3 regions of the Proteus sp. fly-1089 genome follow, and region 3 is predicted to be linked to each of the others. Evidence: predicted binding sites of a transcription regulator. Region 3 holds the regulator's gene; each other region holds the start of a gene.
What was found. The regulator CRP, encoded in region 3, controls carbon source genes, mostly activating them, when cyclic AMP is high. The targets are predictions, from matches to a motif close to ATGTGANNNNNNTCACAT.
Positions count from the first base shown of each region.

Region 1: the regulator CRP is predicted to act here: its motif matches at 3,843-3,860, upstream of msrB (peptide-methionine (R)-S-oxide reductase MsrB).
Region 2: the regulator CRP is predicted to act here: its motif matches at 2,143-2,160, upstream of ABN080_RS13315 (NupC/NupG family nucleoside CNT transporter).

Region 1 is NZ_JBEETS010000001.1:1,012,043-1,023,389, reverse strand. It holds gene hypF (carbamoyltransferase HypF) at 1-702, shown strand, start outside; gene ABN080_RS04765 (MipA/OmpV family protein) at 782-1,534, shown strand; gene ABN080_RS04760 (D-hexose-6-phosphate mutarotase) at 1,640-2,524, opposite strand; gene gapA (glyceraldehyde-3-phosphate dehydrogenase) at 2,639-3,634, opposite strand; gene msrB (peptide-methionine (R)-S-oxide reductase MsrB) at 3,978-4,415, shown strand; gene ABN080_RS04745 (YeaC family protein) at 4,498-4,779, shown strand; gene ABN080_RS04740 (AAA family ATPase) at 4,891-6,315, shown strand; gene ABN080_RS04735 (retron system putative HNH endonuclease) at 6,312-7,025, shown strand; gene pncA (bifunctional nicotinamidase/pyrazinamidase) at 7,065-7,709, opposite strand; gene ansA (asparaginase) at 7,732-8,754, opposite strand; gene sppA (signal peptide peptidase SppA) at 9,000-10,856, opposite strand.
Region 2 is NZ_JBEETS010000006.1:15,236-26,582, reverse strand. It holds gene ABN080_RS13330 (BON domain-containing protein) at 1-52, shown strand, start outside; gene ABN080_RS13325 (patatin-like phospholipase family protein) at 150-1,205, shown strand; gene ABN080_RS13320 (TatD family hydrolase) at 1,208-1,990, shown strand; gene ABN080_RS13315 (NupC/NupG family nucleoside CNT transporter) at 2,320-3,621, shown strand; gene deoC (deoxyribose-phosphate aldolase) at 4,142-4,921, shown strand; gene deoA (thymidine phosphorylase) at 4,989-6,311, shown strand; gene deoB (phosphopentomutase) at 6,378-7,604, shown strand; gene deoD (purine-nucleoside phosphorylase) at 7,682-8,398, shown strand; gene ABN080_RS13290 (hypothetical protein) at 8,489-8,938, opposite strand; gene ABN080_RS13285 (pyridoxal phosphate-dependent decarboxylase family protein) at 9,630-11,347, shown strand, end outside.
Region 3 is NZ_JBEETS010000007.1:224,371-235,717, forward strand. It holds gene ABN080_RS15330 (aminodeoxychorismate synthase component II) at 1-527, shown strand, start outside; gene argD (bifunctional acetylornithine/succinyldiaminopimelate transaminase) at 645-1,859, shown strand; gene crp (cAMP-activated global transcriptional regulator CRP) at 1,956-2,588, opposite strand; gene ABN080_RS15345 (OsmC family protein) at 2,902-3,309, shown strand; gene ABN080_RS15350 (phosphoribulokinase) at 3,398-4,267, opposite strand; gene ABN080_RS15355 (YheU family protein) at 4,328-4,549, opposite strand; gene ABN080_RS15360 (hydrolase) at 4,546-5,526, opposite strand; gene ABN080_RS15365 (LysE family translocator) at 5,626-6,231, shown strand; gene ABN080_RS15370 (SIS domain-containing protein) at 6,936-7,796, shown strand; gene ABN080_RS15375 (methyl-accepting chemotaxis protein) at 7,946-9,490, shown strand; gene ABN080_RS15380 (methyl-accepting chemotaxis protein) at 9,588-11,330, opposite strand.

The sequences.
Region 1 (11,347 bases), on a different contig from region 3:
AAATCAGAACGAATAGGTGGGCTTCCGGCTGTTGCGATGCCCGGAGGTAATCTTGCCTCGATTCAACCTTGGCGAAACTGGTTCGCACATTTAGCTACTTTTTCTAAGAATTGGCAAGGTAGTGTTATCACCCAATTGATACCTAGTAATGATTTGCAAATATTAAGTAAGGCAGTAGAACGTGGTTTCAATTCACCTAAAGCCTCTTCTTGTGGGCGTTTATTTGATGCGGTTTCAGCATCATTAGGATTAGCCCCTAAAGAGATAAGTTGGGAAGGTGAAGCGGCTTGTTATCTACAAACAGCAGCATTAGCGTGCCATCAGGAAAAACAGGCAGAAATCATTAAGCAATATGGGCATTTAATGCCGGTAAAAAACAGTATGCTTGATTTGTCGGTTTTTTGGTCGCAGTGGGAAGGTGTAAAACTTAATGTCAGTGAAAAAGCATGGTTATTTCATTATCTATTAGCTGAAGGTTTAGGCGATATTGCATTGCAATATGCAGATAAATATCAGATTGACACCATTGTACTTACGGGTGGTGTATTAAATAATACATTGCTCAAACATATGTTTCAGAAAAAATTAAACAATAAAAAAGTACTCGCCCCTATGATGTTACCAGCCGGAGACGGTGGTATTGCATTAGGGCAAGCACTGATTGCTACACATTTAATGCAAAACAAAAATAATTATAGGTAAAATAATATCAGTATTAGTTAATTGTGACTGAAATTGGTTTTTGGTTGCTACTTTATTAATGACAATATGGAAAATCATCGTGAGTAATAAGAAGATTATCATTTCTTTAGCCGTTATTGCAGGACTTAGCACACCAGCAGCATTTGCTGGAGAATGGTCAATTGGTGGCTCGGTCTTAGCACAAGTCACTCCCTATAAAGGGGCTAAATCAAAAGATTATTTATTACCAGTGCCACAAGTTAACTACCAATCAGAAAACTTCTATTTCGCAACGTTAGCTGCGGGGTATTACTTGTGGAACACCCCTAAAGATCAACTTTCTGTTGATTTACACTATTATCCTCAAGCTTATAAGCCAAGTGATAGTGATGACGAGCAAATGAAAAAATTGAATCGTCGTCGTGATACTATGATGGGGGGTTTTACTTATAAACACCATGAATCATGGGGTAGCTTAAGAGCGATTGTTTCTGGTGATATGCTGGGTAAAAGTAACGGTATTATCGCTGATGCCGCCTATTTATATCCTTTCGAATTAGGTAATTGGTCTTTCCAACCGGGTGCGGGTATTGTTTGGGAAAACAAAAAGCAAAATCGTTATGCGTATGGTATTACTCATGCAGAATCACAGCGTAGTGGTTTAGCTGAATACACGCCAAATGATAGCTGGAGACCTTATTTCGAGATTTCAGCTAACTACAAATTTGCTGAAAAATGGAACTTCTTTGCTATGGGGCGTGTTGACCATTTACCAAGCGAAGTCAAAGACAGCCCAATGGTGAATAAGTCTGTAACTGCGATTGTGTGGACTGGTGTGACTTATACATTCTAATTAATGACTGTATAACGCTATAGATATTTAAATAGGTCATTTATGACAAAAAAGCTTCGATTTAAACCTCGAAGCTTTTTTATTTGTGTAATACGTGAGTAATATTTATTTTTCAGCAATATTTTTACGAACACGCACTACTAGAGATAAACGACCAGGATGCACATTATCTGGTTTTAACGGTTGATGGATACGTGCAGTTTCTACACAAGCCATTTTACGATAGCCACCTGCACTCATATCTTTCATTGAACTTGCAAGCTCTGCGCCGGGATTCCAACATACCACATCACTATGGTGATAATGATGAACTTCAATTGTGCGATCCCAACCATCATCATGAATAAGATTAAAATCGTCAGGCTCTGTATAAAGCCTGTCAGTGCGTCCATTAAAACGTAATGCGGTTTCATCAGTATAGACTTCTTTGTCTGCCACAGTGTCAATGTAGTGGCTTCCTAAGCCGGTGACAGAGACATTATCAATATCACTCACATTAAAATAAGAGTGAAGGGCGGCTGTCGCGTCATAATCACCATAAGATTCTAATTCTACTTCACAAGTTGTCCCTAACTTAAAACGAGCAATTAGAGTAAACGGATGAGGCCAATATTTTTGTGTTTGTTGGTTCTCTTTTAGTGTCATTGTAATAAGCACGCCGTCATCTTGTTCTGTGTGGGCGCTAAATTCCCAAGGTAGAATACGTGCAAATCCGTGACTTGGTGTACCTGCTGAAGCGAACCAAGGCCAGCAAATAGGGATGCCACCACGAATGGCAACACCGGGAGTGAAGAGTGATGCCTCACTGAGCCAAAAGACAGGGTGTTCTTGTGCGGGTTGCCAAGCAATTAAATGTGCACCTTGAAGGCTAATAGCTGCTCGAACTTTAGGATGTGAAATAACAAGGATAGGAAGTTCACCTAATTGCCGACGACTTAAATAAGGTGATATTTGTTCAATAATCGGCAATGAAAAAATTTTCTCGTTCATTATCTTTGGGCCTTCTGTCACTGACTATTTCAATACAATAAACTGACTGGCTGGAAAATAAAAGAGCCACCTAAAAGGTGGCTCTAAGCAAAATCTTGATTTTATAAGCTCTAATTATTTAGAGATATGAGAAATCAGATCCAGAACTTTGTTTGAATAACCAACTTCGTTATCGTACCAAGCAACTAATTTAACAAAGTTGTCGTTCAGAGCGATACCTGCTTTAGCATCAAATACTGAAGTCAGAACTTCGCCATTGAAGTCAGTTGAAACAACTGCATCTTCAGTGTAACCCAGAACGCCTTTCAGTTCGCCTTCAGCTGCTGCTTTGATAGCATCACAGATTTGCGCGTAAGAAGCTGGTTTTTCCAGACGTGCAGTCAGGTCAACAACAGAAACGTTAGGAGTAGGAACACGGAAAGACATACCAGTCAGTTTGCCGTTCAGTTCAGGAATAACTTTACCTACAGCTTTAGCAGCACCAGTTGATGATGGGATGATGTTTTGAGAAGCACCACGACCACCACGCCAGTCTTTTGCAGAAGGACCATCAACAGTACGTTGAGTTGCAGTTGTTGCGTGAACAGTCGTCATCAGACCTTCAACGATACCGAAGTTATCGTTGATAACTTTAGCTAAAGGCGCTAAACAGTTAGTAGTACAAGATGCGTTAGAAACGATATCTTGGCCTGCGTATGATTTATGGTTTACGCCCATTACGAACATAGGAGTGTTGTCTTTTGAAGGACCAGTCAGAACAACTTTTTTCGCGCCAGCTTGGATGTGTTTACGAGCAGTTTCGTCAGTTAAGAACAGGCCAGTTGCTTCTGCAACAACGTCAGCACCGACTTCGTTCCATTTCAGATTTGCTGGATCTCTTTCTGAAGTTACGCGGATGGTTTTACCATTAACAACGAGGTGGCCATCTTTTACTTCAACAGTACCGTTGAAACGGCCATGAGTTGAATCGTATTTCAGCATGTATGCCATGTAGTCTGCGTCTAACAGATCGTTAATACCTACGATTTCGATATCTGAACGTTCTTGAGCAGCACGGAAAACGATGCGGCCGATACGACCAAAACCATTAATACCTACTTTGATAGTCATATGTATTCCACCAGCTTTAATTTAGTGAATTAAAAAGTTGCTTCTAAAGTTACCAAAACCGCGCCAATCGTCAAGCGGAATCGTGTCAATAATTGCAAAAAATCAATTAAAAAAACACTTTTCGCTTAAAGATTGGTCGTTTTAGCTAAATGTTACGCTGTGTATTATCGGGATCAACGCCGATAAATGAAGTTACCTTTGCTCCGTTATGTGAAATTCATCACATTTCAAAAACTAAAGATTACTCTTGATGATTTTAGACTATATTTTCCAGATTTGTTGTTAAATCTTTGTTATTATTCACTGTTGTTTTAAAAAGCATTTTTCTGAGCACGAGGTCGATATGGCAGATAATGAAAAGAAAGTGAATATTTCAAGTAATAACAATCACCTTGATTTATCAACACTCAATGAAATGCAACGTTATGTGACGCAACAACACGGCACAGAACCTCCGTTTAGTGGTAAGTTATTACATAATCGTCAAACTGGGATTTATCACTGTTTATGTTGTTCTGCTCCCTTATTTTATTCAGATACAAAATTTGATGCAGGATGTGGCTGGCCTAGTTTTTACCAACCTGTTAATAGTGATGCGATCCGCTATATTGATGATTTTTCTCATAATATGAAAAGAACGGAAATACGTTGCCAGCAGTGTGATGCACATTTAGGTCATGTTTTTAATGATGGTCCAGCCCCTACAGGGGAGCGTTATTGTGTTAATTCAGCTTCACTGTCATTTACAAACAGTGAGACAGGTGAAGAGCAGAAAGGTTGATAGCTATTAAATTAACAAAATAATAACAAATGAAAAAACGATTCAGCTATTTTAAGTGATTATTTAGCTTATGGAGCAATCAATGGAAGTTAATGAACTTATTTCGATGGTGACCCCTGAAATTTATCAGCGTATTTCAACCGCAGTTGAATTAGGCAAATGGCCTGACGGCGTTGCATTGACTGATGAACAAAAAGAACATTGCATGCAGATTGTTTTATTATGGCAAGCAAAAAATAACCACACACCTGAGCATATGACAGTAGGCACTAATGGACAAATTACCATGAAGAGCAAACAAGAATTAAAAGCTCAGTTTCAATCTGAACGTTTAGCAACGCTAACGCCAATGGATGATGATTAAATTCTTATAGTATAAATAAGATTGTTGTAGACCTTTATATTATAGGTAAGAGTATTTTTAATAGTTCTTATCTGTGGGAGAATAAGAAACGATAAATTGAGAGGGGATGAAATGAAAATTGATAAAGTAATAATAAAAAACTTTCGTTGTTTTGAGCAACTTGAAGTCACTTTTCATCCTCAAATGACCGTCCTTATAGCACCTAATGGTGCTGGAAAAACAACAATTCTTGATGCTGTTCGTATTGCGCTGTGGCCTTTTGTTAAAGGTTTTGATTTAGGCAGTCAAACAGGTAAAGCTGCAACAATACAAATTGATGATGTCCGATTAAGGCGCCTTGATCAAAACATGGAACCTGCCTTACCTTCAGAAATAGAGGCATTTTCTAATCAAAAAGACGATATATTACCTGCATCTTGGTTACAGTTTCGCGAAAAGGTAACGCCGAAAACAGGGACTAAAGGGGACAAACTTACTACAGTCCTGACTAATATCGCTAAAAAGTATCAAAGTGAGATTTATAAATCTTCTAAAATTGTTAAAGAGTCTCTTACTCAAGAAAATACTAACTTGCCTCTGATCGTGTATTTAGGGACTGGGCGATTATGGTATCAAGGACGATACAGTTCAGAAACACAAGATAAAAAACTGGATAACAGTGTTCACTCTCGTTTTTGGGGATATCAAAACTGTTTAACTGCCACATCAAGTTATAAGCAGTTTCTGACTTGGTATAGTTGGGTCTATCGTAGTCACAGAGAGCTACAAATAACACAATTAGAGAGCCAATTAACACCACAAGATGAAGTCGCCCAAAAAAATTTTTCTGCTGCAATTAAAGTTGTGCAAACTTCTATTAATAAGTTAACTCAAAAGCTGACAGGCTGGCATGATTTACAATATAGAGCCAGTATGGGGCAACAACTTGTTATGTTGCATCCCGAGCAAGGTTACATACCGCTTTCTTTATTAAGTGATGGTTTACGTAATATGGTAGCAATGATCTCGGATATTGCATTTCGCTGTATTAAATTAAACCCACACCTTGGTGAGATGGCGGCAGTTAAAACTTCAGGTATCGTGCTCATTGATGAAGTGGATATGTTTCTCCATCCTACTTGGCAGCAAACGGTACTATCATCGTTAATGGAAGCATTCCCCAATATTCAGTTTATTGTGACAACTCATAGCCCACAAGTTATTAGTACCGTTCATTCGGATTGTATCCGAGTGATTGGTGAGGATCATAAAGGTGAAGCGATCGCATCAAAACCACTTGCTAATACATATGGTAATCCAAGCAATCAAGTTCTTGAAAGTGTTATGCATGTTGATCCTCAGCCACCCATTAAAGAAAAAGAGATGTTAAATAAACTGACTGAGCTGATCGATCAAGGAGAAAGTCATACTGAATTAGTTCAATCATTGCTGAATGAGTTAACGTTTCTTTTAGGTAAATCCCATCCTCAACTGCAACGCCTACAAAGAAGTATTCGTAGGCAGAAGCATTTCTCTGATTTAGAAGGGAAGCAATGAGATTCATCAAACAGTCACCATTGAATGTATATGGATTAACGCAAGCAAATGAAAATCCACCGACTATACAAGCAGAGTCAACAAGCCGTTGGTCATCTTTTAGCTATAAAACGGAAGTTTTACAAAGATTATGTAGGCAACAATGTCAATTATGTTGTTATAGTGAGGTAAGAGCGGATAAACTCGGATTGGAATATCATATCGAACATATTGAAAATAAAAGTCAGAATCCAACTCGCACATTTGATGAATCAAATCTTGCAGCAAGTGTATTTAGTAGCGACTGCCTCAAAAAATTACAAAAAGAGGACATATTTGGTGGGCATACTCTTGCAAAGCAAACAAGTGTTGATATAACACGTTTTGTATCTTGCTATCAGAATGATTGTGAGCATTACTTTGCTTTTTTATCTGATGGTAGAATTGTTCCCAAAAAAAATTTAGATCCAAATAAAAAAGACAAAGCAGAATATACAATTAATTTATTGAATCTAAACTGCCACTTTTTAATAAATTTACGAAAACAACATTGGGATGATTTAGACGAATTATATGAAGAGCATTTGGAGAAAAATTGGGATCTTGAGCAGTTATGCTATTTAGAGTTGGTTTCTTGTGATAACCAAAATGGTCTGTCGCCATTCTATTCTTTAACTAAACAGTTTTTTGGCAAAGTTGCGGATAAAGTCATACAGCAACAAATCAATTAATGATTTATTGCTGTTTTTTACGGTCAAATTATTACGAACCTATTGATTGTTACGATTAAGCCAATGTGCTGAATCTATTAATATCGCTCCCTTCGCTTGCATCTCTTCTAGCGCTACTTGGCTGTCGTTACCTTGAATATTGACACCACGGCAACCATCAGTAATAACAGATACTTGATAACCTAGCTGTAAAGCATCCAGTACTGTAAATTTAACGCAGTAATCAGTAGCAATACCAAGAATATAAAGATGTTTTATATTAAGCGTTTGCAAAAGGGTATGTAAGCCTGTTTGATATTCATGGTCGTTATCAAAAAAAGCACTATAGCTGTCAATAAGGCGGTTTTGGCCTTTGTAAATAATATGGTTAATCAGTGTGTAATTGAGTTCTGGGTGGAATGCCGCGCCGTGAGAGTTTTGCACGCAATGAACTGGCCACCAAACTTGCGGTAACCCGTTTAGTTTACCAATTTCACCCACAACGGTACCTGAGTTTTCAGCAAAGCTAAGATGATCGGCTGGATGCCAATCTAAACTTGCAATAATTGGGCTTTTAGTTTGCTTGAAACCATTAATGAGCTGATTAGCTGTTTGAATAACTATCTCACTTTCGTTAACAGCTAAAGCGCCCCCTGTACAAAAATCGTTTTGTATATCAACCAGTAATAGCGCAGAGTTTTTCACTAAATTTGCCCTTTTATTAAGCTTAGTCGTTATCGTTTAATGTCATTTCACCGCGAAGGTTTTGTTGCATTAAGCGACAAATTTCAGTGTAATCATATTGTTGGCTAAGGAGATAATGCAATTTAGTTAATGTCGCCTCAAATGTCATATCGTAACCACTAATAACGCCGACTTCAGCTAAGGCTTGGCCTGTTGCATAACCTTCCATATTCACTCGACCAGAAATACATTGTGTAAGATTAATAACGACAATGCCACGCTCTGTTGCTTCGCGTAGTGTAGAAAGTAAAGCTGGGTGTGACGGTGCATTACCTACGCCATAAGAACGTAATATTAATGCTTTCACTGGTTGCATCAGAATATTTTTAACGATCTCATCTGAAAGGCCTGGGTAAATTGTGACAACCCCGATGGGTTGAGGTGTAATATTATGTGCAATAAATTCCCCTTTTCCTTTTGGAAATGAATTAATTTTAAATTGCTTAATATTAATCCCTGCTTCTAAAAGAGGGGCGCTATTCGGCGATGCAAACGCATTAAAACCATCTGCATGTGCTTTTACTGTACGGTTACCACGATACAGTGTGTTATTAAAGAAAAGCGCGACTTCATTAATTGGGTGATGTGCAGCTAAATAGAGCGCATTTAATAGATTCGTTTGTCCGTCAGAGCGCAACGCTTCTAAAGGAATTTGAGAGCCAGTGACGATAATGGGTTTACTGAGGTTCTCAAACATAAAAGAGAGTGCTGAGGCCGTAAATGCCATGGTATCAGTACCATGAAGAATAACGAATCCGTCATAATTATGATAATTTTCGTTAATATCGTCAGCGATAGATTGCCAGTCTTCAGGTGTGATATTTGAAGAATCAATTAAAGGAAGATGCTCTTTGATTGTAAAATCAGGCATCTCTTCACGATGGAATTCTGGCATTTTAGCTAATTGGCGTTGTAAATGTCCTGATACAGGAATATAGCCATGTTCAGAATGTTGCATACCAATAGTACCGCCAGTATAAACAACGTAGATTGATTTCTTTTGCATCAGACAAGCACTCTTATTAAGCTGTGAGAAATACCTGATTATAGGGAGTTTGTAGAATAAAAAAAGGAAAGGGTGCTAAAAAAAAGAAAATAGAGGTTATCTAATATCTGCTTTAAATCATTGTGTTAAAAATAGCTTGAATACAAACGAACAAAAAGTACTCATCAGAATATCATTCTATCAAAAGTCGGAAAAAATAGAAGAATACACCTACTCTAACTGAGCAGGTGTATAGATTGAAAAGATTATTGAATATCACCACATGATAAACAATACGCATAGCGATTTAGCGGATCGTTCATATTGCGATAAAACTCTGTTTGTGTTTTAACTTCTTTTAAAACAGGTGCCGGCAAATAAGCTTGTAATGGATCAGGAATAAGCGCTTTTGTATTAGAGGATAAACTCATTATGATCTGTTCTGACAGACTTAATTCTGGTTTCATCCAATCAATAACCGGTTGGTCGATTTTTGCCATTTTAGCAACTGTATCAATAGCATCATCAAAATCACCAAATTCATCGACTAAACCGACATTTTTTGCATCTATTCCTACCCATACCCGACCTTGAGCAATCCGATCAATTTGAGCCGGTGTTTTCTTGCGTGATTCAGCCACTAAATTAAGAAATGTTTTATAACCACTTTCAATATTTAGCTGTAAAAGCTCTGCAAACTCTTCCGGTAGTTTATTAGTGACAGATAATCCGGCTAAGGATGAAGTTGTTACACCGTCGGTATAAACACCAATAGACTCTAAGCTATTTTCAAACGTATTAATAACGCCAAAAATACCAATAGAACCTGTTAATGTTGAAGGGCTGGCAATAATCTTATTTGCAGGGGTTGAGATCCAATATCCACCTGATGCCGCCATGCCACCCATTGATACAACCACATGTTTTTTCTGTTGTTTAAAAGCAGCTACTTCACTGCGTATTTGCTCTGAAGCTGAAACACTACCACCAGGGCTATTTACGCGTAATACAAGCGCTTTAATGTTCGGATCTAAACGAGCTTGGCGAATTTGATTTGCAATAGTTGAACCACCCGCAGAGCCGGGGATACTTTCACCATCAATAATGGCACCTTGAACAACCACTACGGCAATATTTCCTTCATCACTTGCAGGCAATGATGAGGTTAGCGTGTCAGCATAATCATAAATGCTGATATTGTTAAATTGCTTGTTCTCTTTATCCCACTGGAAGGTTTCTGTCATATCTGCTTCAAATTGGGCATATGAGCTGACAGAATCTACCAATTTACGATTTAGTGCATAAGTGGCGTTATCACCATCAGCATTACGTAGCTGTGCAATCATCTCTTTTGCACCTGGGAAAACATCGTCTTTGGTAATGCTACGGTTTTCTGCAACTTGGGTTAAATAAGTAGACCACAGTGCGTGAACTAAACGTAATGAAGCTTCACGAGACTCTGCTGACATATCATTGCGCATTAATGGCTCAACCGCAGATTTATAGGTGCCTACGCGGAAAATATGGGTACTGACTTTTAAGTTTTCTAGCAGCGTTTTGTAATAGAGGTTTTGAAAACCAAAACCATAAACACCCACGGCACCTTGAGGCGTGAGATATACTTTATCGGCATAAGAGGCGAGGTAATATTGAGGCTGGCTGTAATAACCACTTACTGCAAAAATAGGTTTACCCGTCTTTTTAAACTCATTAAGCGCTTTACCAATATAATTTAGTGATGGTTGATCAGCACCTGCGAATTCATCAAGTTTTAATACCATTCCTTTAATTTTCGGATCTTGAGAAGCTAGGCGTAACGTATCAACAACGTCAAATAAGGAATTTTCTTGAAGTTGACTACTTGATACACCTAAAAGCTCACGTCCAACTTCACCTAAAGGATTTTGTGTTGCGGTTTGGTCAACAATCACACCTTTAAGATCAACAAGAAGGGCGCCTTCATAATCAACCGGCTTTTGTGCCTCTTTGGTGATTAAGAAAATACCAAAGACCATAAAAAGAAGGAAAAAGAAAATAACGTTTAAGATTAATTTCCTGATAAAGTTAATGGCTTGCCAACTAAACTTTAATATTGCGCCGATTAACTCCATAATTTTATTCATATTATCTCCACATCATGTAAAGCTAAATTTTAATCCTAAACAGTCATGCTAGAATTATTGGTAAGCAGGCTACATCCACATAATCTCATACTATTAAAACAAAATATGTTGTTAGCAATAGAGGGAATAGCAATAACAATGAAGGAATATTCTAATATAGCTCTTATTGAATGTCTGTCATTGATTTTTAGGAAACGATTAATGATAACCTTTTGGTTAAGGTGTTATTAAGTAAACATTTATCTTACGTGAAAATAACTAAAAAAGGTCACATAAAAAGGTATCAATGTAATATAGGAAATAGTCGAATTAAAAAGAAAAGTAGGATCAAAATAAGCTTAAATTAACTTAGGTAAGTTAAGATTAATCATTTTATGAACAATAAATTACGATTAAATAACCACACAACTGATTTTTGGAAAAATTCCCGCCTAAATCTGTGGATGGTGGTAATATAACAGTTTGTTATACTGCGAATTGATAAGAACTGT
Region 2 (11,347 bases), on a different contig from region 3:
AAAAGTAGAAGGCGTAAAAAGTGTTGATTTTTCAGTAAACATTCGTTCCTAAATTAAGGAACGTTTTTTTTATTTGTATGAATACGTAAAAAGAATGACGCCGAAAAAATGTGAGGGTATCCTTTGTTAAGTTGTATAAAGGAGACATTATGGGGAAGTATGTACCTGTCACATTAAATAATATTACAGCACTCGAATTTCAATCATCTCTACCACAAGGTAAAGTCGCTTTAGTCTGTGAAGGTGGAGGTCAACGTGGGATCTTTACCGCAGGTGTTCTTGATGAATTTATGCGTTCACAATTCGATCCCTTCGATATTTTGCTTGGGGTGTCTGCGGGTGCACAAAATTTATCCGCTTTTGCCTGTGGTCAGCGTGGCTATGCGCGTAAAATTATTAATCGTTATACAACTAATAATCAATTTTTTAATCCCATCCGATTTGTTCGTGGTGGTAATTTATTAGATTTAGATTGGTATATAGAAACGACAGCAAAAGAAATGCCTCTTGATATGCCAACAGCATTACGGCGTTTTGACACTGGTCGTGAATTTTATATGGTAGCCAGTCGTTCTGATAATTTCCAAGCAAATTATTTTCAACCAGATGAGCCAACTTGGCTTGATATCATCAAAGCATCTAGTGCAATTCCTGCTTTTTATCGTAATGGTGTTTTATTCCATGATGTTGTCTATCATGACGGCGGGATAAGTGATGCTATTCCAGTCAGGGAAGCTTATCGGCGGGGGTGTCGTACTATTGTTGTTGTGCGCACGGTTCCTTCTGAATATCAATATACAACTGAGTGGGTCGATCGCATGGGTAAATGGTTCGAAAATAGCCGTTTGCAACGTTTTATGGCGATGGCTCAAGTTCATATTGAAACCTATACCGAAACACTTAAATTTATTCAATCGCCTCCAGAAGATGTTGTGGTTATCGAAATCTATCCTCCAACGACATTACAATCGAGTGCATTAGGTAGTCGTTTAAATGCATTAAATCATGATTATCATGTAGGTAGACGCTGTGGGCGCTATTTTTTAGCGACAATAGGTCAGCATTTTTCTAAGAAAAAATTCAAACAGCATGATAAAAAAATCTTTAGCTTATTTGAGCAAGAAGCAAAGGCAGACAAAGCGGAGGATGCTTCTATTATTCAACAAGGAACAAGAAGTGTGCACCCTGATGTAAGGCAGGTTTAATAATGAATAAATTTATTGATACTCACTGTCATTTTGATTTTCCTGTTTTTTATAATGATATTGCGAATAGCTTATCTTTAGCGAATCAAGCGCAAGTTAAAAAAATCATTATTCCTGCCGTTGCTCGTTGGAATTTTGATGTAGTGACTGAGTTATCAAATGAATATCCTCAATTACATAGCGCATTAGGATTACATCCTTTATATATTGAAGAGCATACTGAGCAACATCTTATTGAATTGGAAGAGAAATTAAAAATAGCTCCTCGTTGTGTTGCTGTTGGGGAAATTGGTCTGGATGACTATATGGATAACCCGCAACCAGAAAAGCAGGAACACTTTTTAATTGCACAACTTAAATTAGCAGCTAAGTTTGATTTACCCGTTATTTTACACTCACGTAAAACTCACGATAAGTTAAGCGCGCTGTTACGTCGTTATGATGTTCCTCGTAAAGGGGTGGTACACGGTTTTGCTGGAAGCCAACAACAAGCTGAAAATTTTATTCAGCAAGGCTATTTTATTGGTGTTGGTGGTACGATTACTTATGAACGAGCACAAAAGACACGTCGAGCAATTGCTTCATTGCCACTCGAATCGCTATTACTAGAAACAGATGCTCCTGATATGCCAGTGAGTGGTTTCCAAGGTGAGCCTAATCGACCTGAGCGTATTCAATATGTTTTTTCCCAACTCTGTGAGCTACGTCAAGAACCCTCTGAGGTAATTGCACAGCAACTCTATCTTAATAGCCTACAATTATTTCGGTTAAAAGATAATGCCTAGTTGTTGAATTGAATTCATCTCAATTTAATCTTATTTATATAAATAAGGTGTTTATTTAACTTTATTGTTTAAGATTGAATACAAGAATTGTTAATCATATGATGTTTTCCTTTTATTCAGCCTATTCAATAAATGCGTTTTTCTCTCTTTTTGTGTGATCCACTTCTCATTTGTGACCTTTTTGTTACTTTTTTCAGATCCTATTTGTGATGGATGTTGAGGGTTCTTTTCTTAGACTAGGTATAATTATCCGGCAAAAAGAGTCAATAAGCTCTGACTAGAGCGTTATTGATAATCCATTAAATTTTTATATGAACAGGGATCCTTCAATGCAACTCATTATGAGCTTGGTCGGAATGGTAACATTAATTTTGATAGCCATTCTGTTTTCCAGCAATCGACGTGCAATTAGACTACGTACAGTTGGTGGCGCATTCCTTATTCAGATTGGCTTAGGTGCATTTGTTCTTTATTCCGACGGTGGTCGTGAGGTACTTCTTGCGGTTTCTGATGGTGTTAAGAATGTAATTGATTACGGCAATAACGGGATGAGTTTCCTATTTGCAGGCCTAGTATCAGATAAAATGTTCGAGTTGTTTGGTGGTGGCGGTTTCGTATTCGCCCTGCGCGTACTGCCTGTTATCGTATTCTTCTCTTCACTCATTGCAGTGCTGTATTATCTTGGCATTATGCAAATAGTCATTAAAATTCTCGGTGGTGGTTTACAAAAAGTACTTGGCACATCACGAACAGAATCTATGTCTGCCACTGCAAATATTTTCGTTGGACAAACAGAAGCCCCACTGGTTGTTCGTCCTTATATTGCAAGAATGACAACCTCTGAACTCTTTGCTGTTATGTGTGGTGGTTTAGCCTCTGTTGCGGGTTCAGTACTTGCTGGATATGCCAGCATGGGTGTGCCGTTAGAGTATTTGATCACAGCATCCTTTATGGCGGCTCCGGGTGGTTTACTCTTTGCTAAATTGTTGATCCCTGAAACAGAAACGCCAGACGATCAAAAAGACGCGCTTGATAAAATGGCAGATGACGAAAAGCCTGCGAATATTATCGATGCCGCAGCCGCGGGCGCATCTTCTGGTCTACAGCTTGCCCTGAACGTAGGTGCCATGTTGCTTGCTTTTGTTGCCTTGATTGCATTAGTGAATGGTATTCTTGGTGGTATTGGTGGCTGGTTTGGCTATGAGAATTTCTCATTAGAACTCGTGCTAGGTTGGGTGTTTGCACCAATTGCCTTCCTGATTGGTGTACCTTGGAGTGAAGCAACCATTGCAGGCTCATTTATTGGACAAAAAATTGTTATCAATGAGTTCTATGCTTACTCTGAATTTAGTAAATACCTAAAAGAAGATGCATTAGTCGCAGGTTCTGGATTAGTGGTGTTATCTGCTCAAACGAAGGTTATTATCTCCTTTGCGTTATGTGGTTTTGCTAACCTCTCTTCTGTTGCCGTACTACTCGGTGGTTTAGGTGGAATGGCGCCAAACCGTCGTAAAGATGTGGCTCGTTTAGGAATGAAAGCCGTACTAGCTGGTACACTCTCTAACTTAATGAGTGCAACAATTGCTGGATTCTTCTTTGCATTAACGGCAATGGCAGTTGTTGCCGCTTAATTGATTTAATTGTAAAGAGCAGATGGGTATTTTACCTATCTGCTCTTTTATGTTTGTTTTCTGCTGTAATGTTAACTACTTTTATTGTGTGAGATATTTCGCAGATTGTATTGAATATGGTCAAAAATGTTGTCATTTAATGCGTATCACACTTTTTTTGCGTTATAAAGACGACTTAAAAACGGTATTCAAGTAACATTAAACCAGAAAATGACCTAACTGTGATATTTGTCACATTTTTATGTCATTGTTTGCAAGTTACATTTGATTAGTGTGACGCAAAGCACATCTAATTGTTCCTTAGCGTGTTCAAATAAGATGTGCTGAAACTTCATGGAATGGCGAAGGCTCAATGACGGGTCGCCGAAGTGAGCATAGCGCGGTGAGAGGGAGCTCAGCTGTCGTTGTAGCACTAGTTACAACAACATCTTCAAGGAACCAAGTCCGCTCGCCAACAAATTTAATCGCTAACCTTAAGCGTATGCCCAAAAGGGCTTAAGAAACATCGTTGGAGAGTTTTATGACAGATTTAACCGCTGCAGCGCGCCTTGCGCTGTCTTTGATGGATTTAACTACATTAAATGATGATGACACTGATGCAAAAGTGACTGCGTTATGTCATCAGGCTAAAAGCCCAGAAGGCAATACAGCCGCTATTTGTATCTACCCACGCTTTATTCCGTTAGCACGTAAAGTGTTACGTGAGCAGGGTACTCCAGAAGTCCGTATCGCAACCGTAACTAACTTCCCTCATGGTAATGATGATTTAGATATCGCATTAGCAGAAACCAATGCGGCATTAGCTTATGGCGCAGATGAGGTTGATGTAGTTTTCCCTTACCGTGCACTAATGGCAGGTAACGAGCAAATCGGTTTTGATATCGTTAAAGCATGTAAAGAAGCTTGCGCAGAAGCAGGTTCTTTATTGAAAGTCATCATCGAAACGGGTGAGTTGAAAGATCCGGCTCTTATCCGTAAAGCTTCTGAAATTTCAATCAAAGCGGGTGCTGACTTTATTAAAACTTCCACAGGTAAAGTACCTGTAAATGCAACACTGGAAAGCGCTGAGTTAATGATCCAAGTGATCCACGATATGGGTGTTGGCAAAGAAGTTGGTTTTAAACCTGCAGGTGGTGTTCGTACCGCTGAAGAAGCTGCTCAATATCTAGCATTAGCTAACCGCATTATGGGTGACAACTGGGTTGATGCCCGTCACTTCCGTTTTGGTGCATCAAGCTTGTTAGGTAATTTACTAGCCACTTTAGGTCATGGCGAGCAAAAATCGTCTAGTGGTTACTAATCCATTCGTGTAATACGCCCACGTTTTATTGTGGGCGTTATCAATGCTATAAAACCAGGAGGTTGCAGTGTTTCTTGCCCAAGAGATTATTCGTAAAAAACGTGATGGTCATCCTTTAACAGAGGAAGAAATTCGTTTTTTCATTAACGGCGTCAGAGATAATACTGTTTCTGAAGGTCAAATTGCTGCATTAGCAATGACTATTTATTTCCACGATATGACCATGCCTGAGCGTGTTGCTCTGACATTAGCCATGCGTGATTCCGGTACAGTATTGAACTGGAAAAGCCTAAATTTAAACGGTCCAATTGTTGATAAACATTCAACAGGTGGTGTGGGTGATGTCACTTCACTGATGTTAGGGCCAATGGTTGCCGCGTGTGGCGGTTATGTTCCTATGATTTCAGGTCGTGGATTAGGTCATACAGGTGGAACATTAGATAAACTCGAAGCTATCCCAGGTTTCGATATTTTCCCTGATGATGAGAAATTTCGCGATATTATTCGTAACGTGGGTGTTGCTATTATCGGACAGACTAACTCATTAGCACCTGCTGATAAACGCTTTTATGCTACCCGTGATATTACTGCTACAGTTGATTCAATCCCTCTTATCACAGCCTCTATTTTAGGTAAGAAATTAGCCGAAGGCTTAGATGCATTAGTGATGGACGTTAAAGTGGGATCGGGTGCCTTTATGCCAACTTATCAGAAATCTGAAGAGCTGGCTGAGTCTATTGTTCAAGTAGCAAACGGCGCAGGCTGTCAAACTACGGCGCTGTTAACGGATATGAATGAAGTTCTAGCTTCTAGCGCAGGTAATGCCGTCGAAGTTCGTGAAGCAGTTCAATTCTTAACAGGTGAATACCGTAACCCTCGTCTATTTGAAGTTACTATGGCGTTGTGTGTTGAAATGTTAGTATCAGGCCGTTTAGCGGATTCACGTCAACAAGCTCGTCAAAAACTGCAAGATGTGTTGGATAACGGTAAAGCGGCAGAAGTCTTTGGTCGTATGGTTGCAGCACAGAAAGGCCCATCTGATTTTGTTGAAAACTACAATAAATACCTGCCAACTGCGGTATTAAGTAAACCTGTATTTGCTGAGAAAACTGGGTTTATCACAGAAATGGATACGCGTGCATTAGGTATGTCTGTTGTGACATTAGGTGGTGGTCGTCGTAAAGCCACTGATGCAATTGATTATAGTGTGGGATTAAGCGACATCGTAGCGCTTGGTGCTGAAATCAACACAGACACTCCGTTAGCGATGATCCATGCTAACAGTGAAAAATCATGGCAAGAAGCTGCGGCTGAAGTCCGTAAAGCGATGGTAATTGGTGATAGTAAACGTGAAGCCTCACCAATGGTGTACCGTCAAATCAGCGAATAAGAACTCAATTACGATTTATAAGTGACATATCCGTGGTCTACGGAGAATGACACAGGAGAGAGAATTATGAAACGTGTACATATCATGGTATTAGATTCCTTCGGTATCGGTGCTGCCGGTGATGCAGAGAAATTCGGTGATCAAGGCTCAGATACTTTAGGGCATATCGCACAAGCGTTTGCTGACGGTAAAGCAGATAAAGAAGGTCGTAAAGGCCCACTTCATTTGCCAAATCTTTGCCGTTTAGGTTTAGGTAAAGCCGCTGAAGAATCAACAGGTAAATTCCCTATTGGTTTAGATAAAAACGCAGATATCATCGGTGCTTATGGCTACGCGAGTGAAATCTCTTCTGGTAAAGATACTCCGTCAGGCCACTGGGAAATTGCGGGTGTTCCTGTGCTTTTTGATTGGGGATACTTTAAAGAGCTGAAAAACTCATTTCCACAAGAACTGCTAGAAAACATCGTTAAACGTGCAAAATTACCGGGGTACTTAGGTAACTGTCACGCGTCTGGTACGGTTATTTTGGATGAACTTGGCGAAGAACACATGAAAACCGGCAAACCGATTTTCTATACTTCTGCTGACTCTGTATTCCAAATTGCATGTCATGAAGAAACTTACGGTTTAGACGAATTATATGAGCTGTGTGAAATTGCTCGTGATGAACTAAACAAAGGTGATTACAACATTGGTCGTGTTATTGCGCGTCCATTTATTGGTGATAAACCAGGTAATTTCGCCCGTACAGGTAACCGTCATGATTTAGCAGTAGAACCACCAGCACCAACTATGTTGAAAAAACTGGTTGATGAAAAACAAGGCCATGTTGTTTCTATCGGTAAAATTGCTGACATCTACGCAAACGTAGGTATCACTAAAAAAGTGAAAGCAACAGGTATTGATGCTCTGTTTGATGCAACACTTGAAGAAATGAAACTTGCTGGCGATAACACAATCGTCTTCACCAACTTTGTTGACTTCGACTCCTCTTATGGCCACCGTCGTGATGTTGTTGGTTATGGTGAAGCGCTGGAATTATTCGACCGTCGCTTACCTGAATTAATGGAGCTGGTAAAAGAAGATGACATTCTTATCTTAACAGCAGACCACGGTTGTGACCCAACTTGGCCAGGTTCTGATCATACTCGTGAGCACATTCCTGTTCTGGTTTATGGTCCTAAAGTTAAACCGGGTTCATTAGGTCATCGTGAAACCTTCGCTGACATCGGCCAAACTGTTGTGAAATACTTCGGTTTATCACCGGTCGATTATGGTAAAGCAATGTTTTAATTTAACTTCGGTAGGTATAGCAATATGCCTACCGAATGATATTTGAATAGTAAAAAGATCAATTAAAAGGAAGAATTATGGCTACCCCTCATATTAACGCAGAAATGGGCGATTTTGCTGATGTCGTTTTAATGCCGGGCGACCCGCTTCGTGCTAAATACATCGCTGAAACTTTTTTACAAGATGTCCGTCAAGTAAACAATGTTCGTGGTATGTTAGGTTTTACAGGTACGTATAAAGGCCGTAAAGTTTCTGTAATGGGCCACGGTATGGGTATTCCTTCCTGCTCAATTTACGCTAAAGAATTAATTACTGATTTTGGCGTAAAAGTGATTATTCGTGTAGGTTCATGTGGTGCCGTATTACCAGATGTTGAATTACGTGATGTTGTTATCGGTATGGGTGCATGTACAGACTCTAAAGTTAACCGTCTACGTTTCAAAGACCAAGATTTCGCAGCTATTGCAGATTACCAATTAGTTCAAAATGCTGTTGATGCAGCAAAAGCGAAAGACATTAAAGTTCGCGTAGGTAATATCTTCTCTGCTGATCTGTTCTATTCTCCAGATCCAGAAATGTTTGATGTAATGGAAAAATACGGCATTCTAGGTGTTGAAATGGAAGCCGCAGGTATTTACGGCGTTGCAGCTGAATACGGTGCAAAAGCGCTGACTATTTGTACTGTATCTGACCACATCAAAAAAGGTACACAGACTACAGCAGAAGAGCGTCAAACTACCTTTAATGAAATGATTGAAATTGCATTAGAATCTGTTCTGTTATTAGAAGACTAATCAATACATTTCGTTGCTTAAAAATAATAAAAACCCAATTTTAAAATTGGGTTTTTTTATGTCCATATGTTTGATTAATTAAATTAGAAACTAAGGAGCATAAATATAGGTTTCTAAATAAGGGTCCATTTTAATAGCGTAGTTTTTTAGATTATTCAGGCTAGGTGTTAACGGATCTTTGCACTCTTTTTTACTAATAATATTATTGTCTTTATAAACAATCACGCCATTAAAGTTCCATCCTCTACCTTCACCGTCATAAACAACGTAGCTGTAATTTCCATTCTTAAATCGAATATAAGTCGATGCTCCTGCAACAAACATCTGATGCCCATAAAAGACATTATTATTAGGTTGTTGAGGAACTGGTAGTGTTATCTCTGTTTTAGCAAGTGTGCCATAGCGATACACCGGAGGGGTTCCATGTTCGGCAAATACACTGACATACTTACCATTTTCAAGTTGGCAGGTAAATTCTTCAGCATAGACACTTGCGGATAATAATACGAATACAGCAACAACAGCGATAGGTGCTTTCATATTGTCTTCTCCGTTAATTACCTACTTTATTACTTTAAGTATCGGCAAAAAAAACAAAAAATGTAGAGTAAATATTCTGATTGTTTAGTGGGGTTACTATATTATTTTTAACTTATATTTTTGTTATTAGCAGAACTATTATCTGTGATTATTTTTTCTTTTATATTTTCATTAATGACTGCTTTCTATTTTAACCTTAACCCATATTTTGTACCTAATAATGGTTAAAATTAAAATAATTTGCTAATTATGAAAAATATCATAGTGTTTTCGTTTGATTTTGCTCATTGTAATTAAATTAAATGTAATTTTTGCTGTACCAATTGTGGAAATAACAGATTAATTCAATTAATTAAATTAAGAATTCAGTAATATCAGTTGGTTAGCATGTTATTATTATATTTTGATTATATTTCAAATAGTTAATAGTATTGCAGGTGATTATTTTTGTTTATAGCCTTATTTTCATTGTGATGTCAGTCACATAAGCATATAAATGAAATAATAATATCTGTAAATTTAACTTTCCGAAGATTTCTATTGTATTGATATTAAATAAAATATTTTGTTTTATGTGGTTGCTAACAGAACCTATGTGATCGCATGAAGCACTAACTAATTTAATTAGAAAATGTATAGTATTGCTATGCAATCAATTTAAATTTTTGTCGGTTTCTATTTGGAGAATATAGTGAAAAATCAAGATTTATTAGGTCTATCTTCTGCTAACATTCTGAATGCGGAATTTGAGAAGAAATACCACGACGTTATTGCTCACTTTTTCAGCCGAGATCCGAAGTATTGGCCGATATTTCAGGATAAAACAATCCAATCGATTACACAGTTTAGAAAAACAACAACTAATGATAATGACCAATTACAACGTTACTCAAATGGGCAACAGCTATTCGATCGTTTAATGGCGGATACGCAAATCCAACAAAATATTAATTACCCAGAAAACGATCCTAATGAATTACTGATGTTAGTTTCGACACTGTGTAAAAACTGGGAAAATCCATTGGCTGTTGAAAATGTTATTGCAATGCCAAGTGATCCGGGTGTTTATGGTTCAATCTTGGGGTTAATGGGCAACCCTAACATGGTGTATTGTGAATATTCAGGTGTCGCTGATGCGTTAGAAAAAGTGACGATTAAAAAAGTCGCTAAATTGGTTGGTTACGATCCTGAAGTTGCATCTGGTGTGTTCACTCAAGGTGGCACCATGTGTAATTTATATGGTTATCTATTTGGTTTACGCAAATCTATGCCTAATTCTAAACACTTAGGTATGGCAGCAGATCAAGATTATCGCATCATTAACTCTCAAGGTGGTCACTACTCAAACATGACTAACCTTGCGCTGTTAGGTGTTGATGTTGATAACAAAACCATCCGTATTAAAGTGTCTGAAGATAACACCATTAATTTAGAGCACTTAGAGCGTGAATTGAGAGCGTGTTTTACTGTTAAATGCAAAGTACCAACTATCATGTTAACCACAGGAACAACAGACACCTTCGGTGTGGATGATGTGAAAGGTGTTTGTGAGTTACGTGACCGTTTATGTGAAGAGTTCGAGATCCCTGTTAAGCCTCACGTACACGTTGATGCCGCTGTTGGTTGGCCGATTATCTTCTTCTTAGAATATGATTTTAACAGTAACCCGCTGGCAATTAATGATGTCACCTTAGAAGGTTTACGTCAGAACGTAGAGAAATTTAAACATCTGAAATATGCCGACTCTATTACTATCGACTTCCATAAATGGGGCTATGTGCCTTATACCTCAAGTTTAGTATTAGTGAAAAATGGCAATGACTTCGTGGCACTGGAAAACGATCCTGAAAACTTCACCTATTTTGAGCACGAATTAGAAGGGCAGACTCACTTACAATCCACTATTGAATGTACACGTAGTGGTGTGGGTATCTTTGGTGCTTATTCTGCAATGCACTATATGGGGATTGAAGGTTACCAAACCATCATTGCTCACTGTTTGCAAAACGCGAACTACATGCGCCATCAGTTGTTAGAGATGGGTAATGCAAAAGTTATCGTTCCTCAAAACCAAGGTCCAAGTGTTGGTTTTAAACTGTATGATCCAAACTTAGTGAAAGATCCTAATGTTGCCTTTGATTTAGAGTTAACGTGCTCTACAGATAAAGAAGCATATGACTTTATGGTTCATAACACACAATGGCATAGAAAACTTTTCTTACAACGTGGTAGAGAAGGATTATTTACTAACTGGGTAGATTCTATTGCCTGCTCGAAATATGCGAAAAATAACCGTTACGTTTACCTTCCAGGTGAAAAAGCGGTATTTATGAATCCAAATACGGAACGTACACATATTGATAATTTTATGAAAATATTAACCGAAATGAGTCAAAATATGAGCTCAAA
Region 3 (11,347 bases):
AGTATTTCTGTGAATTGGGTGCTGAGGTTGTTGTTAAGCGTAACGATGAGATTGACCTTAAAGAGATAGAAAAGATGATGCCAGCACATCTTGTTATCTCGCCAGGACCTTGTACTCCTGATGAAGCAGGGATCTCTCTTGAGGCTATACAGCGGTTTGCCGGTGAAATCCCTATTCTTGGCGTTTGTCTTGGACATCAAGCAATAGGACAAGCTTTTGGTGCATCTGTTATCAGAGCACGAGAAGTTATGCATGGTAAAAATTCATTGATACATCATAACCAACAAGGTGTTTTTAAAGGACTTAATCGCCCTTTAAGTGTAACGCGCTATCACTCTTTAGTGATAGATGCTACGACGCTACCAGTGCCTTTTGAAGTAACGGCATGGAGCCAACATGATGGAAATGTTGATGAAATTATGGGAATTCGCCATCGTACACTTCCAATTGAAGGGGTTCAATTTCACCCAGAAAGTATTTTAAGTGAACAAGGGCATGAGTTATTAAATAATTTTCTTAAATATTAATAGGATAGTATTTAAATAGCGAAATAACACCTTTTTATACAAAACCACATTTGATTTTTTATTCATATTTAGTGATTATATTTTCATATTGAATATGAATAACGATCAGGTGGGGTAATGACAAAGCAAAGTATCAACCGGGCAACTTACGATCAAGTAATGTTGCCAATTTATTCACCCGCAGAGTTTATTCCTGTCAAAGGAATGGGTAGCCGTGTTTGGGATCAGCAGGGAAAATCGTATATTGATTTTGCTGGTGGTATTGCTGTTTTAGCACTGGGGCATGCTCATCCTGGCCTTAATCAAGCCTTGAAAGAACAAAGTGAGCAGCTTTGGCATGTTAGCAATATATTTACTAATGAACCTGCATTACGTTTAGCGCAAAAATTAATAGATAACACATTTGCGGAACGTGTCTTTTTTGCTAATTCAGGTGCAGAAGCGAATGAAGCCGCATTTAAATTGGCTCGTCATTATGCCATCACTCGCCATAGTCCTTATAAAACTAAAATTATTGCTTTTCATCATGCATTTCATGGCAGAACTCTGTTTACAGTATCTGTCGGTGGGCAGCCTAAATATGCAGATGGTTTTGGTCCTAAGCCTGCAGATATCGTGCACGTTCCTTTTAATGACTTAGATGCGGTTAAAGCGGTAATGGATGATCACACTTGTGCCGTTGTACTAGAACCAGTTCAAGGTGAAGGTGGCGTAACGGCGGCAACACCTGAGTTTATGAGAGGGCTACGTGAGCTGTGCGATAAGCATCAAGCACTACTTGTTCTTGATGAAGTACAAACAGGTATGGGGCGTACAGGTAAGCTTTTCGCTTATATGAACTATGATGTGATACCAGACATTATTACAACCGCAAAAGCACTAGGAAGTGGTTTCCCTCTCAGTGCGATGTTAACAACACATGAGATAGCTTCTGCAATGGGTGTAGGGACTCATGGTACAACTTATGGAGGTAATCCACTCGCTTGTGCAGTGGGCAATGTCGCATTTGATTTAATTAATACGCCTGAGGTACTTGAGGGTGTAGAAAAGCGTTATCAATGGATTGTAGATGAGCTCACGGCAATAAACCAAACCTACAACGTCTTTTCGCAAATCCGTGGACAAGGATTATTGATCGGTGCACAACTCGCACCACAATATGAAGGTAAAGCCAAAATACTATTAGGATTAGCTGCAAAGCATGGTTTAATGATGTTAAATGCAGGCGCTGATGTTATGCGTTTTACGCCATCATTAATTATTACCCAAGAAGAGCTACAAGAAGGAATGGTAGCATTAAAAGCGGCTATTGCGGAGTTTGTAAAAGAATAGTCCTTATTATAAACCCCATCACAAGAATGGGGTTTATACAGATCTTTTTATCAATAGCCCTTTGTATCGGGCTATTGTTTGTTCGGGCGGGGAAACTTAGCGAGTCCCGTAAACGACGATTGTTTTACCGTGTGCAGAGATCAGGTTTTGATCTTCCAACATTTTCAGAATACGGCCTACAGTTTCGCGTGAACAACCAACGATTTGACCGATTTCCTGACGTGTAATTTTAATTTGCATGCCATCAGGATGCGTCATAGCATCGGGTTGTTTTGCTAAGTTTAGTAAGGTTTGTGCAATACGACCTGTTACATCAAGGAAAGCAAGGTTACCTACTTTTTCTGATGTGGTTTGTAATCTGTTCGCCATTTGAGCTGACAGGCGCATCAGAATATCAGGGTTAACCTGAATTAATTGGCGGAATTTTTTATAGGAAATTTCTGCTACTTCACAGGCTGTTTTTGCTCTAACCCATGCACTACGTTCTTGATCTTCTTCAAATAATCCAAGTTCACCGATGAAATCCCCCTGATTCAGGTAGGAGAGGATCATTTCTTTCCCTTCTTCATCTTTAATAAGAACAGCCACGGAACCTTTAACAATATAATAAAGTGTTTCCGCTTTCTCACCTTGGTGGATCAGCGTGCTCTTGGATGGATATTTGTGAATATGGCAGTGTGACAAAAACCATTCAAGAGTCGGGTCTGTTTGCGGCTTGCCGAGAACCATTCGCGTTATCCTCTGTACGTTAAATGCAGCCTTTCAAAACGGATGGACTCCCTTTTGAGACAGCGTGCTTAAAAATCCTATCTTGACCTATTAACTTCCTGAGAACACGGTAAGTTAATATGGAGTAGATTATAATAAATGAGAAAATAATGCATTGATCTTAACCACTATCATCAAGCAGATATTGTTTTTAACACAATTAGTGCATTAAGTCTCGTTTTACGCAGTCAGCATAATAAACCTATTTGCTAATTGCTAGTTGAATTATGAGAATGTACTCTTTTAGTTTCTGTCATGTTTAGAGGGAAAATAAATGGAAGCACGAGTTAAGTGGGTTGAAGATTTATCTTTTGTTGGTGAGTCTTCATCAGGTCATCAAATAATGATGGATGGGAACTCTGGCGATAAAGCACCAAGCCCAATGGAAATGGTCTTAATTGCTGCGGGGGGATGCAGTGCGATTGATGTCGTTAGTATTTTACGCAAAGGGCGACATCAAGTCACTGATTGTGAAGTAAAATTAACATCAGAGCGTCGCGAAGAAGCCCCTCGTTTATTTACTGATATCAATTTACATTTTATTGTTTCAGGTAAAGAACTCACAGATAAAATTGTTGAGCGAGCTGTTCAATTATCTGCAGAAAAATATTGTTCCGTCTCTTTAATGTTAGGAAAAGCAGCTAATATTACACATTCATTTGAAATAAAAGATACTGAGTAAATTTGATATTTTAAAATAAATTTTAATCAGGAAATAATATCCCTTAAATAAGGGGATATTATTTTTATAAAAATAGAGTTTATTTTTGTTAACTGATCTTTTCGCCATTTAATAATTTTTTGACTAATGGCGCCATAATTAATTCCATCGCTAATCCTAATTTTCCACCAGGCACCACAATCGTATTTATTGTTGACATAAATGAGCCATGCAACATTGCCAGCAAATAAGGAAAATCAATATCAGTTAAGCCTCTAAAGCGAATAACAATAAAACTTTCATCAAGAGTTGGGATAGCTTTAGCTGAGAATGGGTTTGATGTATCGACGGTAGGGACTCGTTGAAAGTTGATGTGAGTACGCGAAAATTGCGGAATGATATAGTTAATATAATCATCCATTGAGCGCACCACTGAATCTCTTACGGCTTCTTGTGAATGACCCCGTTCAGTTGTGTCTCGGATAAGTTTTTGTATCCACTCAAGGTTAACGATAGGGACAACACCCACTAATAAATCAACATGCTGTGCGACATCATGTTCATCAGTGACAACACCTCCGTGTAATCCTTCATAAAAGAGTACATCGGTATTATTGGGTAATGATTCCCATGGTGTAAAAGTTCCTGGTAATTGATTGTAGGGCGTCGCTTCATCATAAGAGTGTAAATATTTACGTGATTGGCCCTGTCCTGTTTCGCTATAGTGGCTGAATGTGGAACTCAGTAGGCTAAAATCATTTGCTTCAGGGCCAAAATAGCTAATATGTCGCCCTTGTTCTTTGGCTTTCCTTATCGCCATATCCATTTCAGGGCGAGTATAGCGATGAAAACTATCTCCATCAATTAAAGCAGAATGTGCATTAAGTTGTTGGAATATCTTACGAAAAGCTTGGCTCGTGGTAGTCGTTCCTGCTCCACTTGAACCAGTAACCGCGATGATAGGATGTTTGACTGACATAGATTATCCTTTTGCAAATAAGGTTAGCCCTTATTGGTGGCGATATTGCGCTCTGGGTGATCAATCAGAGCGAAACTGCGATGCAGGCATAATATTGACGCTTTCATGAAGTTCTGACCAAACTAACACGGCTTCACCGGATTTAAGTTGTTTTTTTACGTCGGCGACTTTTTGTTCTAGCGTCTTCTCTTGGATACCATAATCAGTGCCTTCTCGTAAAACGAAACTTTCAATAAGATTGTCTAGTGTCTCAGTGGAAAGTTCGTTCCAAGGTATTATCATTTGGTTTTCTCCAAATAAGCGGACAACCAGTCAGGTATCCGATTTTCAAGCCACATCACGGGTTTAGAAAGCTTGCCACTAACAAAACCCACATGCCCGCCAAATTCAGTAAGTTGATATTCAATATTATTCGGTAGTGTTGTGATATCAGGAATAACATCCGCAGACATAAAAGGATCATCTTTAGCGTGAATAATCAGTGTTGTTTTCTTTATTTTATTTAATAAAGGCAAAGCACTGCATTGACGATAGTAATCAAGGGCATCTTTGAACCCATGAATTTTAGAGGTAATCAGATCGTCAAATTGGCGTAGCTTTTTGATGGATTTTATTGTCAACAAACTAATTGGCAATGATTCAGGATAGCGGATCAGCTTGCGTGTTGCGTTATTTTTTAGTCCTTTTAATAGATACCATTGGTAAAAACGGGAAAAACCATGCTCAATTTTAGCTGAACAAGGCTCTAACATTAATGGTGCTGATACAATAACAGCTGCATCTACAACGGCATTTTCACCACTCTCAGCAAGGTAATAAGCGAGCATGTTACCTCCAAGAGAGTAGCCAACAGCCGCTGTTGGCTGTTCACCAAATTCCTTTTTTAGCCAATTTAAAAAGTAGCGAGCATCTTCGGTTTCACCTGAGTGATAGATGCGTTTTTGTCTATTGGGTTCGCCACTGCATCCTCTAAAATGCATCACAACACTTAGCCAGCCTCTCTCTTTTGCTGCTGATAACATGCCATGAACATAAGGACTGCTAAAGCTTCCTTCTAAACCATGAAAGATAACTAGCCTTGGCTTATCGAGAGCCATTTTAGGATCTTCACTCCATGCCAAATCGACAAAATCATTATCAGGAAGGTTTAGTCGTTGCCAGTAAGGCGTTAATAGTGGTGTTCTACGCACTATTCGTGGTAAAAGCGTTTGTAAATGTGGATTTTTAGCCCAACGCATTGGATTAAAGTATTGAGACATATTTTCCGTCTATCAAAATGAATTAACACTTGTTTGCTAAATAACATACTGCTATTTTCGGTGAAAATAAAACATCTGTCACATCTTTGAGCGCTCGCTATGACAATTAGCCTTATTTTTTCTTTAACTATTTTCTTGTTTATTGCTGCTATCACACCTGGACCCAACAACTTATTACTTACTTCATCAGGCGCTAATGTCGGTTTTAAAGGCTCATTAAAGCTTATGGCGGGTATTATGCTGGGAATGCAATGTGTTTTACTTAGCTCGGCATTTGGTGTGGCTGCATTACTGATTATTTATCCTGCATTGCATATAGGATTAAAGATAATCGGGAGTGCATACTTACTTTGGCTTGCTTGGAAAACAGCGACATCATCTTATCAACGTTTAGATATCCCTGCAAAAACGCCACAAGCAGTAAGTTGGTTTCAAGGTGGATTATTACAATTTCTCAATCCTAAAGCGTGGATGATGGGATTAGGGGCAGTTGGGAGCTTTAGTTTATCTGGTGATGCCTATTTTAGCTCAATTATCGCGATGAGCATTGTGATGGTGATAGTGAATTTTGTTGCAGGCATTGTTTGGATTTTAGGGGGAACCTTAATCAGCTTATTTTTACAAAGCAGAAGGTCTTGGTTTATTTTTAATATTTCAATGGGATTATTAACAGCGCTCTGTGTTCCTTTGATTTGGATTGAATAAATAGCTATAAATCAATGAGTAACTTAATTATTTTGATTTAAATAATGCTTTTTTAAGTTTGGTTGACATGATTGTTCTCAACACCCATCAAAAAAAGAGTATAAATCTAGTGAAAGAGAGATCTATGATCGCCTGTTATCACGGGTATTTATGTTAAAGTGCTCTTTTATATAAGGTGGGAATAAAACTACCTCATTTTATATAAACGTGATTATTTAACATTTTCATTTATCTAAATTTATACTTTAAAGTGAAAAATAATTCTCGCGAATAGGAATTATTTATTCCTCTTTACTGGTTGTAATTAAAGAAAATTTTATTGTATATATGTTTTTAGTGTGTTTTTTTATTGTTATAACTTAATAAAAGCGTTTAAAAACGCAATATTATTGAATATATATATAGATTGAATTTATATTCTCTTATTGACCAAAAAGAATAAATTATTATTAAAAATTGGAAAAAAAACAAATTAAGTATTATAGAATATCGTGGTTAATGAAGAAAAGCAGATAAAAAAGATAATTATAAACCTATTATAAAAGTAAGTATTTTAATAATAATATTACTTTTTATAATTCATTGTTTATGTTCTTTTTTTTATTTATTTTTATCTGAAAACCTAAATAGCTTTAGGTTTCAAACTCTTTATCAAGAATGATCCCATATATAACGATATAGTACTCGAAGTGGATATTGTCATTATGCCAACATTAACAAAAATTGCTTGGATCAAGCCAGGTATGGCTACAAATCAGCGTAAAATAGCAGATTATATTTTAGATAATCCTGAAAAAATGGTGACACTTTCATCACAGCAATTAGCTGTAATTACGGGTGTTAGTCAGTCTGCTATTGTTAAGTTTAGTCAAAAAATAGGATTCAAAGGTTTTCCATCTTTGAAACTTGCAATAAGTGAAGAGCTAGGCCGGAAAAATGCAGGTACAGGGCAAAATACTAACATATTACATAATCAAATAGGTTCTGATGATAGTTTAGTTGTTATTGCACAAAAACTGGCGCAAGAAAAAAATAATTCTATTAGTGATACAACTCGCCAAATTAATTATTTTCATTTTGAAAAGGTGATCCAGCTTATTGATGAAGCCCAACGTGTTCAAATTATAGGTATTGGTGGTTCTGGGTTGGTGGCTAGAGATTTAAGTTATAAATTACAAAAAATCGGCATTACGACACTTATTGAAACGGATCATCATGTCCAAATATCTGTTGCTCAAATGTTAAGTTCAAAAGACTTACAAATAGTTATTTCTTATAGTGGAAAACGAAAAGACATGTTGGTGGCAGCCTCTGTTGCTAAAAAACAGGGAGCAAAAATTATTGCCATTACAGGAGAAAAGCACTCTCCATTAGGCAGAATTTCTGATTATATATTAGAAACAATTGCGGATGATGGAGAGTGGAGAAGTGCTTCAATCTCATCTCGCACTGCACAAAATACAATAACAGATCTTATTTTTATGGCGTTATTAAAGAAACGTGATGAATGTGCGAAGACATTAGTGTTAAGTTCTCAGGCATTAATTAACAGCCTAGATAATTAAAAATTTTGAACTGATTCAAAAAATTAATATTTAAAGGTAGGTATTTACACTTATTGCTAAAGTTATTCTCCCAATGGCCGAAACGATAGTTATTTAGGCAGTGTTTTTTTGTTGAGATATTTTAATTTCAATGTCGAGGAGAGTAACTAATGCGTAACAATCAACCGGTGACACAGCGAGAATACCCGGTATCTGAAAACGCAACACTGATGTCGACGACAGATCTTGATGGCAATATTATTTATGCCAACGAGGACTTCGTCGAGGCCAGTGGGTTTTCAGTAGAGGAACTAGTGGGAAAACCCCATAATATTGTCCGGCATCCTGATATCCCTTCAGATGTTTTTAAGGATATGTGGAGAACCTTAAAACAAGGCGAAGTTTGGACTGGGATCGTTAAAAATAGACGTAAAAATGGTGATCACTATTGGGTAAGGGCCAATATCACGCCTATTATTCGTCAAGGTAAAATTCAAAGTTTTATGTCGGTCAGAACCTGTGCACTAAAAGAGGAAATAGCACAAGCTTCAGCACTTTATGATGCATTTAATCAAGGTAAATATCCTTCTCACACCTTTTTAAAAGGTGCTTTTGTTTATAAGGGATGGCAACGTTGGCGCTCATGGAATCAAACTATTTCATTAAAAAAACGCCTTCGCCTTTTTATTCTATTCCCTCTACCGTTTATGTTGTTAAGCGCATGGTTTTCTGGCCTATCCAGCTATGCTCTTTTGATGCATGTTGTTGTTTTACTATTATTACTAATGGCAAATGAGCGCATTCTGTATTTTCAAATAGTTAAACCCATCATTCAATTAAATAAACATGCTAATCGAGTTGCAACAGGAGACGAACATAACGTTGCTTACCTTAATCGTATTGATGAAATCGGGATGACTCAGCGTTCAGTTAATCAGTTAGGCCGAATGTTCCGTTGGTTAGTGAATGATGTAAGTCATCAAATTCATCAAGTCGATATTTCTTGTGATCAACTCGCCGCGGGTAATCGTGATTTATATGTAAGAACGGAACAAACAGCCAGTAATGTTGAAGCAACAGCATCTACGATGAATGAGCTTACTACAGCGGTAAGTAGTAATAGTGAAACTGCGGGGCAGGCAAATAACCTTTCTAATATCACCTGTGATGCGGCGATAAAGGGAGGCAATGCAATGGATAATATAGCCAATACTATGAATGATATTGCGAAAAGTTCAGAGCGGATCAGCAATATTATTGGTGTAATTGATAGCATTGCTTTTCAAACCAATATCCTTGCATTGAATGCATCAGTAGAAGCTGCTAGAGCAGGCGAACAAGGACGAGGTTTTTCTGTGGTGGCGACTGAAGTGAGGGAGTTAGCACAACGCAGTGCAGAAGCAGCTAAAGAGATCAAAAAATTGATTAGTGCTTCAAGTAGTAATATCAAAGTTGGTTCAAAACAAGTTAATGAGACGGTCAGTACGATGGAGGATATTGTCGTACATGTCAAAAATGTGACCGATTTAATTGGTGAAATTAGTCTTGCTTCATCCGAACAAAGTGCGGGACTAAAGGAGTTAGGCCGTGCAGTTGAAAAATTGGAATCGATTACGCATGAAAATGCTAACTACGTTTCTAAAGCTTCAATGATTTCAGGTGAAATGAAAGTACAAACTAATTACTTAGTCAGTGCAATTAATGTATTCCATTAAGTTGTAATTATTAGGAAATAAAAGAAAAAGACACCTACTAAAAATAGGTGTCTTTGTGTTTATCTAAATCATATTTTAATCATGAAAAAACGGTGAGTTAAAAGCTTGTCCAATCATCGTCTTCATCATTTTTAACTGATGCTCCTTTCACGAAATTCTTCTCTTTTATGTCATCCTTGGTGGTGTTTTTTATTTTTTCTTCTTTTGGTTGCAGTGATTTTTCAGAAGAGAATGGTTTTTCGATTATGATATGTTGTGATTTTTTATTGTATTGCTCACTTTCAGCGGTTTTAAATTGCTCAACGATCTGTTCAAGATTGCCAGCTTCTTCGGTTAGTAAACTAGCAACAGAGGAGGATTGTTCAACCATGGCAGCATTTTGTTGGGTGGCTTTGTCCATTTCTGTAACCGCAAGAGAGACTTGGGTTATCCCACGTGTTTGTTCTTCAGATGCCGATAAAATTTCTGTCATTGAGTCTTCAACATGTTTTACAGATGTCAGTATTTCACCCATAGAAATACTGACTTGTTCAACAAGATCATTACCATGACGAACTCGACTTATTGAGGCATCAATTAATTCTTTAATTTCCTTCGCTGCTTCAGCACTGCGTTGTGCTAACTCTCTCACTTCAGTCGCCACCACAGAAAAACCACGCCCTTGCTCACCCGCTCTAGCTGCTTCAACGGCTGCATTTAAGGAGAGAATATTGGTTTGAAAGGCAATACTGTTGATAACGGCGGTGATTTCGCCAATCTTTTGTGAGCTATCGGCAATATCCGTCATGGTTTTCACCATGCGATTAGTGACATCGCCCCCTTTACTGGCAATATTTGATGTTTGATTGATGAGATGTGAAACTTCTCGAGCGCTTTCGGTATTGTTTCTCACTGTTGCTGTGAGTTGTTCCATACTCGATGCGGTTTCTTCTAATGCGCTAGCTTGTTCTTCAGTACGGCAAGAAAGATCGGTATTGCCTGCTGATAATTCTTGAACACCTGTGTAAATATGATGACTTGTTCCTCGAATAGCATTCACAATTAATGAGAGCTCAGTGCGCATATACTGAATACCCGTAATTAATTGGTCAATTTCATTATTTCCTCTTGCTGTGATGTCTTTATTTTCTAATAAATTCCCTTGTGAAATTTCTGACATATAATCCACGATTTGATTGATACGCAAAACAATATTTCGACGTATCCAAAGTACAACAAGAACTGTAAAAAGAATAAAAATAAACATAAAAATAAACGCTAAAATTAATGTGCGTTCGTAATTACCTTGTGCGGCTTGTGTTGCATGGGTCACCACATTATCACTGAGGTAATCTGTTGCTTCATAGAGGGATTGAGTAAAACGCTCATTAGTATTATGAGCATAAAGGGATTGAAAGCCGTAGTAATCTCGAATTTCTAAACATGAGGCAAGCTGATCAAGATCGTAAATAACACGATTAAAAAGTTTTTTCATACTTTCTATTTTTTCAGGATCAAAGTTGGCGTTAGTTGCAGAAGTAAAGTATGAGGTAATAATACGTGTAATTTCTTGTTTTCGTTGTGGGTAAGTGGAAAGAAATTGGGTGATTTTATCTTCTGCAATGTCAGGAGTGAGATGGGCTTCAAACATAACATTAAGCATATCTTCACGTAATTTATTTAACTCCGCATAACCATAATCCATCGTTTTTATCTGTTCAAAGCCATTCGCTAATTGTGAGATCCGCTTATTTGTTAAACTCGCATCACGGATACTCATTGCACCAGAGAAGAGTTGAATAGTGCAAAACAGTATTAAAATAAACATTAAGCCATTAGATATTTTTATTCGTTTCAGCATAGCCTTACCTATTTAAT